3 regions of the Pradoshia sp. D12 genome follow, and region 1 is predicted to be linked to each of the others. Evidence: riboswitches for the same ligand, from Rfam matches in the RefSeq annotation. Region 1 holds a riboswitch; each other region holds the start of a gene.
The links. Region 1 has a riboswitch for S-adenosylmethionine ahead of F7984_RS18565 (methionine ABC transporter ATP-binding protein). Riboswitches for the same ligand answer to the same signal wherever they lie in the genome.
Positions count from the first base shown of each region.

Region 2: linked by a shared signal. The riboswitch ahead of F7984_RS03875 (methionine ABC transporter ATP-binding protein) and the one ahead of F7984_RS18565 (methionine ABC transporter ATP-binding protein) in region 1 are both predicted to bind S-adenosylmethionine.
Region 3: linked by a shared signal. The riboswitch ahead of F7984_RS10760 (bifunctional homocysteine S-methyltransferase/methylenetetrahydrofolate reductase) and the one ahead of F7984_RS18565 (methionine ABC transporter ATP-binding protein) in region 1 are both predicted to bind S-adenosylmethionine.

Region 1 covers NZ_CP044545.1:3,865,443-3,870,653, reverse strand. The annotation lists gene F7984_RS18570 (YrzE family protein) at 1-1,479, opposite strand, end outside; SAM riboswitch class I at 1,709-1,820, shown strand; gene F7984_RS18565 (methionine ABC transporter ATP-binding protein) at 1,943-2,962, shown strand; gene F7984_RS18560 (methionine ABC transporter permease) at 2,980-3,630, shown strand; gene F7984_RS18555 (MetQ/NlpA family ABC transporter substrate-binding protein) at 3,648-4,517, shown strand; gene F7984_RS18550 (M20 family metallopeptidase) at 4,574-5,211, shown strand, end outside.
Region 2 covers NZ_CP044545.1:790,660-795,870, reverse strand. The annotation lists gene F7984_RS03890 (iron-containing alcohol dehydrogenase family protein) at 1-351, opposite strand, end outside; gene F7984_RS03885 (MetQ/NlpA family ABC transporter substrate-binding protein) at 556-1,380, opposite strand; gene F7984_RS03880 (methionine ABC transporter permease) at 1,401-2,072, opposite strand; gene F7984_RS03875 (methionine ABC transporter ATP-binding protein) at 2,062-3,075, opposite strand; SAM riboswitch class I at 3,157-3,263, opposite strand; gene F7984_RS03870 (pyridoxal phosphate-dependent aminotransferase) at 3,759-4,925, shown strand.
Region 3 covers NZ_CP044545.1:2,261,601-2,266,811, forward strand. The annotation lists gene metH (methionine synthase) at 1-969, opposite strand, end outside; gene F7984_RS10760 (bifunctional homocysteine S-methyltransferase/methylenetetrahydrofolate reductase) at 966-2,825, opposite strand; SAM riboswitch class I at 2,920-3,021, opposite strand; gene F7984_RS10765 (class I SAM-dependent methyltransferase) at 3,146-3,742, shown strand; gene F7984_RS19100 (hypothetical protein) at 3,951-4,109, opposite strand; gene F7984_RS10770 (hypothetical protein) at 4,676-5,014, opposite strand; gene F7984_RS10775 (phosphatase PAP2 family protein) at 5,165-5,211, opposite strand, start outside.

The DNA of each region.
Region 1 (5,211 bases):
TTTCCCATCGATTTTCTTCTCAACACTTGTGGAGGTGCCGTTAACCGTTCCGCCGCCTTTTTGAAGTGCTGTTTTGTATAGCTTTAAGGCTTCATTTGGCGTTGACCCATATGCTGTTATTTCAGGATTGGCAGCAGATACAATGAAATAATTTTGTAGGAATCCATTTGAATCCAGGACTCCTGTTAACCAACTGGCTTCACCGTAAAAATTATAGATGATGGGCATTTCTCCTTCCCATTTCTTTTCTATAAACTTCTTCTCGATAATTTGCAGGGCACCCTGTGAATCCATGTAGGATTCCTCCATATTACCTGTATAATAGACAGCTTTACCTGTCCTGGAATTTGTGAGCGCATAGCCGAGCATAGAATCGACGCCTTCTTTAGGACTCGTGAAATCAGTGAAATAATACATATCTCCATTTTCATCAAAGATCGGACTTACATTCGCTTCGGTACCCTCATCAGAAGGCAGTTTAACATCTGATTTTCCAAATAGGCTGTTCCAATAGCCATGAATATAATTTCCGAAGTAGCTGTTTTGTGTACTGACGACTTCTGGTGCAACGGCACCATCAATAAATTCGGGCGCTTCAGAAAGGGAATAAGAGTTGGACTTCCCAGTTTTGGCATCCATCACCACAACACCTTTTACCTTAAAGCCATTTCTGGCAGAGACAAAATCACCATAAGAGCGAATATAAAATGGCGTGCCATTATCATCTACTTCAAGCTGTGAATCCCCATAGAATATGTAGGATGGATACTGTAGACGAATACGGCGCTCTGTTTCTTTATTGAAGAATGCAGAAGGAGTGTAGATCATTTCTGCATCAACAAATTTTGGGTTGGCTGATGAATCTGTAGCACTCAATATAAAGTAACCAGGAGTTTCTTTCCCTTTCAGCCATTTGAAGAATCCTGAAAATTCGACTGGAGCAATATAAACATACTCACCATCTACTTTTTGGATTTGTAAATTCCCTAATTCGTAGTAGCTCGTATTTGGTACCTGGCCAAATGCTTTTTTCATTTTATTGCGCGCGTATTGAGGAGGCACGCTGGCCGGCTTTTTATTTTCATCAAATGTTTGAATTTCTTCTTTGATGTCCATTTTAGCTATAGTATACTTTTCATCGGCATTGAACAGAAATGCCGTTAAAAAATAGAGACCGACAAGCAAACTACCTGCAAATAAAATACCCTTAATGGTTCTCTCCATACCCGTAGCAAGCATTGAACCCAGCAAGGTTAGTATGATGACAAAAATCCAAAGAGAAGAGATAGTTTGATCCAACAGGGTGAAGTAATAAAATAAAAATGCTCCAATCGTGATTAATGCAGCTAAGCTGACAAAAACAAGCAGTTTTGTTTTCCCCTTCATATGGATACGTAATTTTTCATTATTTTTGAATGGCACAAGAATAAGTGCCGATATAATCCCAATGATAATGGAATAGATGAAGATATTTCCCACAAAGTACCCCTCCTTATTTTTTCTATAATTTACCTTAATATCCTATACGAATAACTGACCAAAATGATTCATGAATTGGAAATATTCATGAATTTTAGTTGCTGTAACTTGATTTAGGATATTCTTTATTATAAATCAAAAATATTTTAAATATTATAAATTATTATTGACATTGCTAAACAAGATAGGATATAGTTGGAAACATCAAATTTAATTGAATAGCAAGCGATTCTTATCGAGAGAAGTGGAGGGATTTGGCCCTATGATACTTCGGCAGCGGATTTTTACTATGGTAAAAATACTGTGCTAATTCCAACAAACATCTGTTTGAGAGATAAGAGGAAGCTTTAAGCGAACATATTTCTACTTGTCTTTTTATGTATATGTTCATACAAAGCCTCTTCTGTCTAATGACAGAAGGGGCTTTTTGCATTTCGAATTTTTTAGGCCTGGAGGAGAGAACATGATTGAGTTTCGAAACATAAAAAAGTCATATCAAGCAAATGGTCAAAGCGTAGATGCTCTGAGAGGCGTTCATTTAACGGTTGAAAAAGGGGATATTTTTGGAGTGGTAGGATACAGCGGGGCCGGGAAAAGTACACTTTTGCGTTTAGTTAATATGCTTGAACGGCCTACTGAGGGGGAGGTCCTTGTGAATGGTAAATCGTTTGCCAGTCTCAAAGCAAAGGAATTAAGGGCAGAGAAAAAGAAAATCGGGATGATCTTTCAACATTTCAATTTACTTCAATCTAAGACGGTATTTGATAATGTAGCGATTCCATTGATACTATCCGGCGTTCGTAAAGAAACGATTCAAAATAGAGTTCGAGAATTACTGGAGTTCGTGGGGTTATCAGCTAAGGGTCGAAGTTACCCGGATGAATTGTCAGGGGGACAGAAGCAGAGGGTTGGAATTGCGAGAGCTCTGGCCACGAATCCATCTATCCTGCTATGTGACGAAGCTACATCGGCATTGGATCCGCAGACGACCAGGGATGTTTTAGAGCTATTGAAAAAAATAAACCGAGAATACAATATAACAATTTTGCTTATTACACATGAAATGTCGGTGATTAAAGAGATATGCAATAAGGTCGCTGTCATGGAAAATGGGAGGGTTGTTGAGCAGGGTCCTGTTCTTGATATTTTTTCCAAGCCAACCACTGAGGTTGCCAAGCGGTTTGTTAGAACAGTCATTCACGACGAGATTCCGCAGAGCTTTTTGAAATCCTTAAAGGAGAATAAACCAGCAGTTTGGAAACTTAATTTTTTGGGATCTTCGTCTGGCAAGCATCTACTTTCAACAGTGGCGAAAAGTTTTGATGTCCATTTAAGTGTTCTTTCTGCCAATATTTCTGAAATACAGGAAACCCCTTTTGGGAATTTAATCGTTGAGGTCATCGGTGAAACAGAAGAAATAAAGAAGGCGATCCAATACATAGAGAGTGAGGATGTGCTCTTGCAGGAGGTTAAGCTATCATGAATGAACAGTTTTTAGGAATGGAAATTACACTTGAACAGTTACTGATTGGATTCAGTGACACACTCTATATGGTTTTCTTCTCCTTACTATTCGCGGCCGTGATTGGATTGCCTTTAGGGATTTTACTCGTCATAACGAGAAAGGGTCACATTCTGGAGAATAAGTGGGTGTTTAATATATTGAACCCAATCATTAATATTTTACGCTCGGTTCCCTTCATTATTTTATTGGTGGCTTTGATTCCATTTACACGATTGGTTGTTGGATCGGCGATTGGAACGAATGCCGCCATTGTACCGCTTGTATTTTATGCAGGTCCTTATATTGCCAGATTGGTTGAAAATTCATTATTGGAAGTTGATAAGGGAATTATTGAAGCAGCTCAGTCAATGGGCGCGACTGAATGGCAGATCATTTTTCGGTTTTTAATACCAGAGGGACTTAGCTCTCTTGTTTTAACCTTTACAACAGCAACTATTGGGCTGGTTGGAGCCTCAGCAATGGCAGGGGCAGTAGGAGCTGGAGGAGTTGGAGATCTTGCCCTCACCTATGGTTATCAGAGGTTTGACACTAACACCATGATTGTAACCGTTGCGGCACTGGTAATCATTGTACAGCTTTTACAATCCATAGGTAATACGCTGGCTAGAAAAATAAGAAGACGATAAAGAAGGAGATGGAAAAAATGAAAAAACTTTTTCTTACTATTTTAATAATTGCATGTACTGTCGTAACAGCAGCATGTGGAAGCGATTCGAAAGGCAGTGCAAAAGAGGGCAGCTCTACCATTAAGGTTGGAGTAAGCAGCGGAGACACAAGAATATGGGATTATATTGCTGAACTCGCTAAGGAGAAGGGGCTCAATATAGAGCTTGTAAAGTTCAGTGATTATATTTTGCCGAATACAGCTCTAAATGATGGCGAAGTGGATGCTAACGCATTCCAGACCATTTCTTACTTTGAAGAACAAGTGGAAGAAAGAAAATTAGATCTTGAGCCACTAAGCTCTACTGTTATTGCACCAATGGGAATCTACTCAAATAAGCATAAGGATTTAAAGGAATTGCCTGATGGGGCTAAAATTGCTGTCCCTAATGAAGGTACAAATCTTGGCCGGGCGCTACTTCTTTTGCAGGAGGCGGGCTTCATTACACTAACAGATAATTTTGATGGAATAGGCTCTTTGGAAAAAATTAAATCAAATCAAAAAAATATTAAACTCGAACTGGTAGCTGCCGGGAATACACCGCGTTTTCTTGAAGATGTAGATGCATCTATTATAAACAATAACTTTGCGGTTGAGGCAGGATTGACATTAAAGGATGCCTTGTTCCATGAAAGTGCAACGGCCAAACCATACATTAATATTATCGCTATAAAAAAAGGGGATAAAGACCGCGCTGAGCTAAAAAAACTGGCAGACATCTATCATTCCGAGGAAGTGGAGGATTTTATCCTTAAAACATTTAAAGGAAATACCATTCCGGCTTTTGTTTCAATAGAAGAATTGGTTAATTATCAGGATGCCTGGACCAGCCCGGCAGTCGATCAATGAATTACTTCGGATACTAACATAGGTATAAGATTATTAGAGAGATTGGAGGCAGAGCAATGATTAAAAACGAAGGTCGCATTTTTCATAAAGATATTATCAATGAATATATAGATCAGCAGAAAAACAAATATATAAATATAAGCCACCAAATTCATGAAAATCCAGAAATAGGGAATGAAGAATTCTTTGCATCTGAAACACTGACCAAGGTATTAATCGATGCTGGCTTTGAGGTAACAAATGATATTGCTGGCCATAAAACTGGATTTTTAGCGAGGAAATCATCCTCAAAGCCGGGGCCTACGATAGCTTTTCTTGCCGAGTATGATGCGCTTCCTGGCCTTGGCCATGCATGCGGCCATAATATCATTGGCATCACCAGCGTAGCGGCTGGAATTTCGCTTGGTTTAGTACTCGAGGAAATAGGGGGAACGGTACTTGTTTACGGTACCCCGGCAGAAGAAGGGGGTCAAAATGGAAGTGCGAAGGGCAGTTATGTAAAGCATCAATTGTTTGACGGTGTGGATGCAGCTATTATCATTCATCCTTCTGGTCAAACGAGAACAACTCAGCCTTTCTTGGCTGTTAATCCCCTTGACTTTCATTTTTATGGGAAACCGGCGCATGCTGCGGCAGCACCAGAGGAAGGGATTAATGCACTTGATGCGGTCATCCAGTTATTTAATGGGATTGG
Region 2 (5,211 bases), 860 kb from region 1:
CAATGTCGGAATGAGAATGGACTGCCTTTCAGTCGCATCGCAAACCGCCTTAACAAGATCGAGTATCTTTCCGCCTCCGACACCTATTACCGCATCCAATGAATGATGCTTGACCAGCTTAGTAACCGCCTCGATTTCGGCAAATGAGCACTCGCCTCCGTACGTATATTCTTCCAATTCTACCTCTGCCATTTGCGGCCAATACGGCTTTACTGCCTCCCAGGACTTTTTGCCACGAACCACAAGAACTCTGCGGAGATTACGTTCCAGCAGCTTAGCTTCCAATAAATCTAAAGCGTTATCTTTCAAAATATATTCACTTGGAGCACCATGAACTGAAAAAACAGTCATTTTCATCACTCATTTCTATTTGCTGTTAAAAACATTAATAAAGTGGGAAGTGTTATCTTTATATATTCTGTATGTCTAACCTTACACCCGCCATGCTCCTTCTATGGTTTTGTATTGTTTACGAATTAGTTGTTTAATCTAAGGGATATACAGCCTTAGTATTTATACATAAAACAAAGAGAGAACTGAGGACATTTTTTCTTATTATTTCATCCATTCAGGCTTGCCGAAGCCGACAAATTCTTCATCGATTATTTTTTCGAATTCATCAGATTCTACCACTGATAAAATATCCTTAGCTAGCTGTGAATCATCATTATTAGCCTTTACAGCCACTACATTTCGATACGGATCAAGCATATTCTCAAGCGCTAATGCACTTAATAAGTCCATATCTGCAGCTAATGCGAAGTTTCCTGGTACTGCTGATAAATCTGCACTGTCAATAGATCGAGGTAGCTGTCCTGACTCTAGCGGCTGGAATTTTAAGTTTTTCTTGTTTTCGATTATGTCCTTTTCAGAAACTTTAAGGGGTTCTGCATTTTCATCTACTACAATTAATCCTTCATCTTGAAGTGTATTGAATGCGCGAGCTGCATTTACCGGATCATTCGGAATTGTAATCGTCGCTCCGTCCTTCACTTCATCCAAAGATTTATACGTGTTTGAATAAATACCCATCGGCGCAGTCGGTACTTTAATTAACCCTGTCAAATCCATGCTGTTCTCTTTTTCAAAGTTTTCCAAGTAAATAGTATGCTGAAAAAGGTTCGCATCAATATCTCCACCATCTAACGCTTTATTCGGTTGAATATAATCACTGAACTCCACCACTTCTACTTTGTATCCCAATTCTTCCAAGCCTGGCTTGATTGCTTTCGTTGCCATATCACTATAAGGACCAGAAGTAGCTCCAATTTTAATATCCTTTGACTCTGAGCTTGCATCCTCAATGCTTTCATTGCCGCTGCAAGCTGCCAATGTACCTACCACTAAGAATAAAATAAATGCTGTTAACCCCTTTTTCATGAAATAATTCCCCTTTTCTATTATCTTTTATCTATAACTTTTGCGATGAAATCACCGGCAAGTTGGATAACCTGAACCAATACGATTAAAATAATAACAGTTGCAATCATAATGGTATTATCATAGCGATAATACCCATATCGAATCGCTAAATCACCAATACCGCCACCACCGACCGTTCCTGCCATAGCAGAAAACCCAATCAAGCTAATTAATGTAAGTGTAATACCCGAAATGATACCTGATCTCGCTTCGAGCAATAGTACTTCCTTAATAATCATCCACGGTGTCGCACCAGCTGCTATCGCGGCTTCAATAACACCTTTATCAATTTCTCGTAAAGACGTTTCAACGATTCTCGCAAAAAACGGAATAGCTGCGACTGACAGCGATACGCTAGCAGCTGTTGGTCCAATCGTTGTCTTTACAACAAATTCGGTCAATGGCATAAGAGCAACCAATAAAATAATAAATGGTATTGATCGGACCAAATTGACGACAAATCCTAATATCCTCTGAACCGTTTTGTTTTCCCAAAATAAACCCTTTTCTGTCACATATAATAGAATTCCAACTGGTAAACCAATCACGATTGCGACAGCTAAAGAAATGGAAATCATGTAAATCGTCTGCAAAAATGCTGTGTTAATTTCAGGAATAAGCTCTATAAAGTGGTTGAAATCAAAGCCCATGTTGGAACACCTCCACTTCTGCCTCTCGACTTTCTATATAAGATATCGCTTTATTAATCTCTTCCTTCTGTCCGCGAAGCTCCATGATAAAAATACCTAAAGGCAATTCCTGAATATATTCAATTGAGCCATGAAGAAAATTGCCTTTTACATTAAATTGCTGAAGCGTATCCGATATGACTCCCTCACCGGCAACCGTTCCCCTAAACGTCACCTTGACAATCGGACCCTTGCAACTTTGGTAAATAGCGTCAGGTATATCGAACGAAACAACACTGTTAATGAATTCCTTCGTAAGATCGGCATGGGGTTTAGCAAAAATATCATACACCGAGCCTTCCTCAATGACCTTTCCATCCTGCATAATCGCCATTCGATTACAAATTTCCTTTACTACATTCATCTCATGTGTAATCAACACAATCGTAATATTGAGCTCCTTATTGATTTTTTTCAACAAATTCAATATTGATTTCGTTGTCGTCGGATCTAGTGCTGAGGTCGCCTCATCACAAAGGAGTACTGTCGGGTTATTCGCCAACGCCCTTGCAATCGCTACACGCTGCTTCTGTCCCCCACTTAGCTGCGAAGGATACACTTCACGCTTTTCAGCTAATCCGACCATTTTCAACAGTTCTTCTACTCGGTCTTGTATTTGAGTCTGCGGCACTTTTGCTGCCTTTAAAGAAAAAGCTATATTTTCAAAAACTGTTTTCTGGCTAATAAGATAAAAGTGCTGAAAAATCATCCCGATTTTTAAGCGTGCATGACGCAATTGCTTGCTTCTCAACTTAGCCAGATCAATTCCATCAACTGTGATATTTCCCGATGTTGGACGCTCCAACAAATTAATACAGCGTAGCAGCGAGCTTTTACCTGCTCCTGAGTACCCGACAATCCCGAATATCTCGCCTTTTTTAATTGTTAAGGAAACGTTGTCAACTCCATTTACTATACCGCTTTTAGTTTTGTAAATCTTATTAACATTCTGAATTTTTATCATATGCCAACCTCTATCTCTTCACATTTTTTGAAACAAAAATGCCCCTCTCATCTGAAAGGGGCATCGAAATACATCTATCTCGACTTATCTTTCAGAATGTAATACATTCTGCAGGAATTGGCACCTTCCCTATTAAGGGGGTTGCCGGACGTCATAGGGCCTAGTCCCTCGGTCGCTCTCGATAAGCTATAGCTTTATTTGATTTGTTTATGATATTACAGACTTCAGAATAGTCTGTCAACAAAAACCTTTTTGACGTAAACTGTTGAACCGCTTTCATCATTGCAATTTCAATAAAATATTCCAATCCACATACATCGGATTAAAAAACTCCCCATTCTTCTTCGTAGGGCTGAACTGACGATAATGTAAAACTCTACATTTTCGCAAGCCGACTGAATAACACTTTCATCGTTCACTATTTTCATCTGCCAAACAAGCTCATTTAATGTATAGTCTCCACATTTCATATTTTCCGAAAAACAATCATTTCTGAAAAAGCTACCACACCCACTTCATCAAACGTTCCCCTATAATCTATGACTCAGCAAATCTAATAACCATTTACTACCGCTATATTCAAATTCTTTCAGCTCACTATAGACATTTCTAAATAAAGGTTATAGAATTTTATCTATTATTTAAATATTCAAAACTATATTCTCTTCGTAAAGGTGAATTATATGACATATTCAGAACGCTTAAAAAAACTGCCAGTCCAATTTTTTGCAACACTTGTCCTAAAAGTTAACAGCGCTATAGCTGAAGGCAGAGACATTATTAATCTCGGACAAGGAAATCCTGATCAACCTACTCCTGCGCATATCGTCAAAGCCCTGCAAGTGGCGGCTGAAGATGCACAAACTCATAAATATTCTCCATTTCGGGGTTTGGAAGAGTTGAAAGAAGCGGCAGCACAATTTTATCACAAGCAATATGGCGTCGAGGTTGACCCTAAAACTGAAGTTGCCATCCTTTTTGGAACGAAGGCCGGACTAGTTGAGCTACCAATGTGCTTGCTCAACGATGGAGAGCTAATGCTCTTGCCAGACCCAGGCTATCCCGACTATTTATCTGGAGCTGTATTAGCAAACGTAAACTATGAAACTTTTCCACTAACAAAAGATAATCAATTTTTGCCGGATTATGAAAGCATCCCTTTAGAACAAAGGACCCATGCAAAGCTAATGTATTTAAACTACCCAAATAATCCTACCGGAGCTACCGCAGATCATGCTTTTTTTGAAAAAACAGTATCATTTGCAAAAGAAAATAACATTACCGTACTTCATGATTTTGCCTATGGAGCTATTGGCTTTGATGGACAAAAACCTATCAGTTTTCTTGAAACGGAGGGTGCAAAAGAAGTCGGCATTGAAATGTACACACTCTCGAAAACTTACAATATGGCAGGCTGGCGTGTTGGCTTTGCTATCGGAAACCCAGCTATCATCGAAGCACTCAATCTCATTCAAGATCATCTTTACGTCAGCCTCTTCCCTGCTGTACAAAAAGCGGCAATCGCAGCCTTGACAGGGGAGCAATCCTGCGTAGAAGAGCTTATCGAACGCTATGAACGACGACGAAATTCCCTCATTGGCGCTTGCAATAAAATCGGCTGGAAAGTCGAAGCCCCAACTGGTTCATTCTTTGCTTGGCTTCCTGTCCCTGCCGGTTTCAAGAGCGAGAGCTTTGCTGATTATTTGCTTGAAAAAGCAGATGTAGCCGTTGCAGCAGGAAAAGGCTTTGGTGAATACGGAGAAGGCTACATTCGTGTCGGCTTATTAGTAGACGAAGACCGGCTAATAGAAGCTATTGAACGTATTGGAAAGCTAGGAATATTCACTTAAACAACTGCGGTATTGAACTGCTCCCTGTCTAGTAAACAATGAATATAATAAAAGCAGAACCCTGAATTCTAAGGGGTTCTGCCGCTCAATCTCTATTGATAACGTTGTTACAGATGCTATTAACGCCTCTTTTAAAATTCGTTTTTTTAATAATACTATTCTATTTTACTGTGCCCCAAAATGAATCGCCCCATGTGATCAATACAGCGTTCTTTTTTTTGAGCACAGAAAAACTCCCCATTAGGTAAGCCAGATTTTTCAAACTGTCTTACCTAATGGGGAGCAT
Region 3 (5,211 bases), 1.6 Mb from region 1:
AGAGACAGCATGATTACCCTGTTTGCCATTAATTTGCCTCGCTTCAATTCCGGTAACCGCTTCTTTAATAGCTCGAATATGATCAGGAGTCGTTCCGCAGCAGCCGCCAACAAGATTAATCCAACCTTTTTCGGCAAATTGCTTGATCTTCTTGCTTAGTGAAGATGGCGATTCATTATATTGGCCATTTTCATCCGGTAATCCTGCATTAGGATAACAGCTTACTGCTGCAGTGCTTAATTCAGATAAAGACCTGATATGATCAGCCATGAACTCGGGACCAGTTGCGCAATTTAGCCCGATAGCAAGAGGATTCATATGCTCGCACGATATATAAAAAGCTTCAATGGTTTGACCGGCTAGAGTAGTTCCCATTGGTTCAATTGTTCCTGAGATAATCAATGGTACTTCTCTGCCTAAAGATGAGAATGCTCTTTGCATTCCAATATAAGCTGCTTTCACATTTAATAAATCCTGCGATGTTTCCAAGAGTAGCAAATCAACTCCCCCATCAAGCAGGCCCTTCGTTTGCTCTTCATATGAATCTAACAATTGTTCAAAAGTGGCTCCGCCTGTTACGGATAAGGTTTTGGTCGTAGGTCCCATTGAGCCTGCGACAAAGCGAGGGCTGTCAGGACTGTCAAATTGTTCAGCTGCTTTTCGAGCCAATTGAGCTGATTCTTTATTCAGCTGATATGCCAGGTGACCAAGATTATATTCATCCAGTACAATGGGTGTTGCCCCGAATGTATTTGTTTCAATAATATCCGCCCCTGCTGCCAAGTACTCTTCGTGAATCGATTGGATTACATCCGGGCGGGTTAGCGTTAAATACTCATTACACCCATCGTATTGTTCCCCGCCAAAATCATCCTCTGTTAATTGATGCGCCTGAATCATGGTTCCCATTGCTCCATCTAGAATTACTATTCTTTCAGCCAATAACTCTTTCAATTTATCTGTTCTCATGATAGATGCACTTCCTTATTTACAACTGATTTCTGTTCTTTGATGTACCGAACCAAATGCCCGCTTAATTCATATTTCATAAATGGTGTAATAATATAGATTCCGTTAAATAATTCACTTGCCGCGTCCACTAATTCTTTTGAAATGGCAAAGCTTTCGCGAGCACAGGCTTCCTTATCCGCTCCGGCTCTTTCCATCGCCTCTCTAACATGAACCGGTAATGAAATACCCGGTACTTCATTATGTAAAAACTCTGCATTCCGGTGACTCGTTAAAGGCATAATGCCAATAAAAATCGGCTTTGTTATATGCCTGGTTGCCGCGTATACTTCCTCTAATTTTTCAACACTAAACACGGGCTGGGTTAAGAAGTAATCAGCTCCAGCCTGAATTTTCTTTTCCATTCGCTGTACGGCTTTATCTATGTACTTTACATTTGGATTAAAGGCAGCTGCGATATCGAAATTCGCCCGGCTCCCCAACGATTTTCCAGAATAGGAGCGCCCCTCATTCAATTGCTTAATCAATGAAATCAAATCCATGGAAGAAAGATCATATACGGAAGTCGCACCCGGAAAATCACCGATTTTTGAAGGATCCCCTGTCACCACCAACACCTCTGATAATCCAAGGGAATGCATGCCCATTAAATGAGACTGCAAGCCAATCAGATTGTGATCCCGGCAAGTTAAGTGAACAAGAGGCACCGTATTTAATTTTGATTGTAAAATAGAAGCTACCGCAAGATTGGATATTCTCGGTGATGCCAATGAATTATCCGCGAGTGTAATCGCATCGGCACCCGAGTCTAATAAGTAGCGACTTCCTATTAAAAATTCCTCCAGGCCGAACGTCTTTGGCGGGTCCAGCTCAACTATAACCGTCGTTTGTTTTTTTGCCTTACCTGAAATTGTATCTGGACCTTTTCGTTTATATTGAATGATTTCATATGATATAGGCTGATGCTTCGGCTTGGCTACAAAATCTTTCACCTTTACAGGATGAAGATCTTCGATTCCTTTACGAATGGCCTGAATATGGGCAGGAGTTGTACCACAACATCCACCTAACAGCCGGACCCCCTGCTTCACAAGCTGCCTTGAACTATTAATGAAATAATCCGCTTCTGTCGAATAGACATATCTTCCATCTGATAAATCAGGTAAGCTGGCGTTTGGATACGCCGCATAATAGGTATCTTCCAATAAAGGTACTTCTTCGTATGAGCGAATCATATGATAAGGACCCATCCGACAATTGATGCCCACCACATCAGCGCCTGTTTTTTTCATAAGAGAAAACGCCTCACTGACATGCATACCATTTTGCAAAAGGCCTGTTTCATGCAGAGAAATATTCGCAATAAGAGGAAGATCACTCATTTTTCTAGCCGACTCTATTACCGTTAATAATTCGTCTAAATCATAATAGGTTTCAAGTAAAATTCCATCCGGATTTTCTTCCAATAAAGCGGTCAGCTGTTCATCGAAATATCCCTTAATTTCAGTTAGTGTTAATTCTGACTTCCTAAAGCTCCGCAAGCCGCCAATCGTGCCGATGATGAATGTGTTTGGATCAGCCGCATCTTTCGCTATTTTCATTCCGGCTCTATTAATTTGAGAAACTTCCCTTTCGAGACCATAGCGCTTTAATTTATGAAAATTTGCGCCGAATGTATTCGATTGAATCACATCAGCACCAGCCTCAATATAACTTCTATGCATCTTTTTGATCTGATTGGGGTTTGTCAAATTAAGCTCTTCAAAGCAACTATCAATTCCAAATGAATATAAAAGTGTTCCACTCGCCCCATCTGCGACTAGAATTTTTTCATTTAACGTTTCCAGTAGTTTCACTGTCTTTCCCCCTAATTAGTTGGTTAATGTCTCTGATGAGGAAAACAGACTAATAGAAAAGAGCTTTCATCATGAAAGCCCTCTTTCCTAAGGTCTCTCATCTCTCAAGCATTGCTTGCTGGATTTAGCACCTTGGATTACCATCCAGGTTGCTGAGATTTCAACGGGCCAGTCCCTCCATCTCTCTAGATAAGAATATGAAATTATATATTTACTTAATTTACTATAAATTTTCAGTTATTTCAATCTATTTTGATAATTAATCCAAAAGAGTTAACGATTTAGTATTTTGGGTATGTATGGGGTAGGAGTGATGTTAGATGAAGGAAATAATAACGAATCAGTTTAAAAATCCAACTGGTGTCCTCGGAAAGATTGCAGGTAAAATAATGGCCTATGAAAATGAGGAATTATACGAATGGACATTTGATCAATTGACTATTACCCCAAATGACACACTGCTAGAAGTTGGTTTTGGCCCAGGTGAAGGAATGCACATGCTTTTTGAGAAGTACCCTACCATCCAAATAGATGGTGTCGATCCATCAGAAGAAATGGTGAAAAATGCGAGCAAACGAAATCAAGAACAACTCAACCGCAATCAGCTTCGTTTGTTTAATGGAACTGTTCTCGGGATTCCCAATCCAATGGTGTACGATAAAATATTTAGTGTAAATAGCTATCCATTATGGGAAGATCAAGAGGCTTGTATTCAAAAAATACATTCTTTATTAAAAGAAAATGGAAAACTGACTATAACCGTGCAGCCAAGGCAGGAAGAAGCAACCGAAGAACAGGCTCATGCCTTTGCCGAAGAGATTAGAGAGGTGCTAACTAATACAGGCTTTAACTCTATTAAGGTTCAAACGAAACCACTCAAACCGTGCTTATCTATAAATGTCACAGCCATCAAATAGCCCTTTTTATGAATATTAGAAATTCCACTCAAGCTTAGACACTCTTTCTATCTGACCCTTTTCAACCTATAAAAACCATAAGCTCCTCCATCAGTTTTGATTGAATTTCTATTATTTAGGGTATATTATAAACATATACACATATATTAAAAAACCAGAGAGCTGGATACTCCCTGGTACAACTACTAGCGAGTGGTATGCAAATAGTTTAGTTCTTAGAGGAACCACCCTTATGCTTTGGTCGGCGCGGGGTGGTTTTTCGTTTGCCCTTTAGCTGAAGATTGGCGAATCGCGTGGCGATGCCGGCAGCAAGGGTCGTAAAAAAGATCATTGCTACATCTTTTGCCAGAGCTATTAGAAAATCCATAAGTATATCACCTCCCTTCTCCTTTATATAAGGAAAAGAAGGTGCATACCACCCGCACCAAGTAGTTGCATGAAAATTATACCATATATGTTATTGATAACATAATGACTCTGGTTGTCTTTTTTAGGTGATTGAAAATTCCTATCCCTTGCTAATGGATCTCTTTTATTTGCTCTCTGTTCACAAGTATTGTTGCTGATGACTTAAAGAGAGACAGCTTTTTTATTGTCGCAATTATTCAACTAATGCCCCATGTTTTTCTCCCTATTAAATTGATTTTTATCAATTCCTTATTCTTATGTAAAACTCTTTTTCGTTATCCTGAACCTTTACTGCCATAAGAAGTTCAACACAAAAAGGCATTCAACGATTATCACTTAATATTACCTTAATTAAAAATTATACTTTCTCTTCTTCAGCTATCCCAACATAACATCGTTAACCGATATTGCGGTTTTACCGCTACGTCTATTTCACACTGAAGTAACTAACTTTGGCTGCTGCATTAAGCGAAATGGGAACCCTATAAGAAAAGGAGCAGCCTAAGCAACCCCTTTTAAATAACATCAATAATTTCCCTTGTTCACAGGCCTAATAAGCACTCCTAATTTAACTATTAGTTTAAACACCCAATAAAAGAAAAAGAAGTTAAACAAAAAGCCAAACGAGACTAAAGAAAACAGCATTCCACCATGATAAACTAAAATATCAGCAGGAAAACCGAAATAATAATCACCAATACTCTTATCAAATCGATAACCTAAGGTAGGAACAACTACAACAATAATAGTTGATATAAGACTTACTATTGATAATTTTAGTTTTTGGGCATTAAATTTGTTGATGTTTAAAAACGCAACTATTACTAAACCATTGATTAACAACCCAATAATCAAATCAATCATACTAAAATCCCCTTGTTTACTTATTCCAGAATTTTTCTTTATAAATTATTATAACAAATATTTCCTTAGAAACCTTTTGTTATTTTCAGACAGCCAAGATTTCCATAAAAAATAGCCGTCCATAAGCCATTATGGCTTATGGACAGCCTATTACGATTTCGAACCTTTTGTTTTCCGATATTCCCCAAACGTAAATA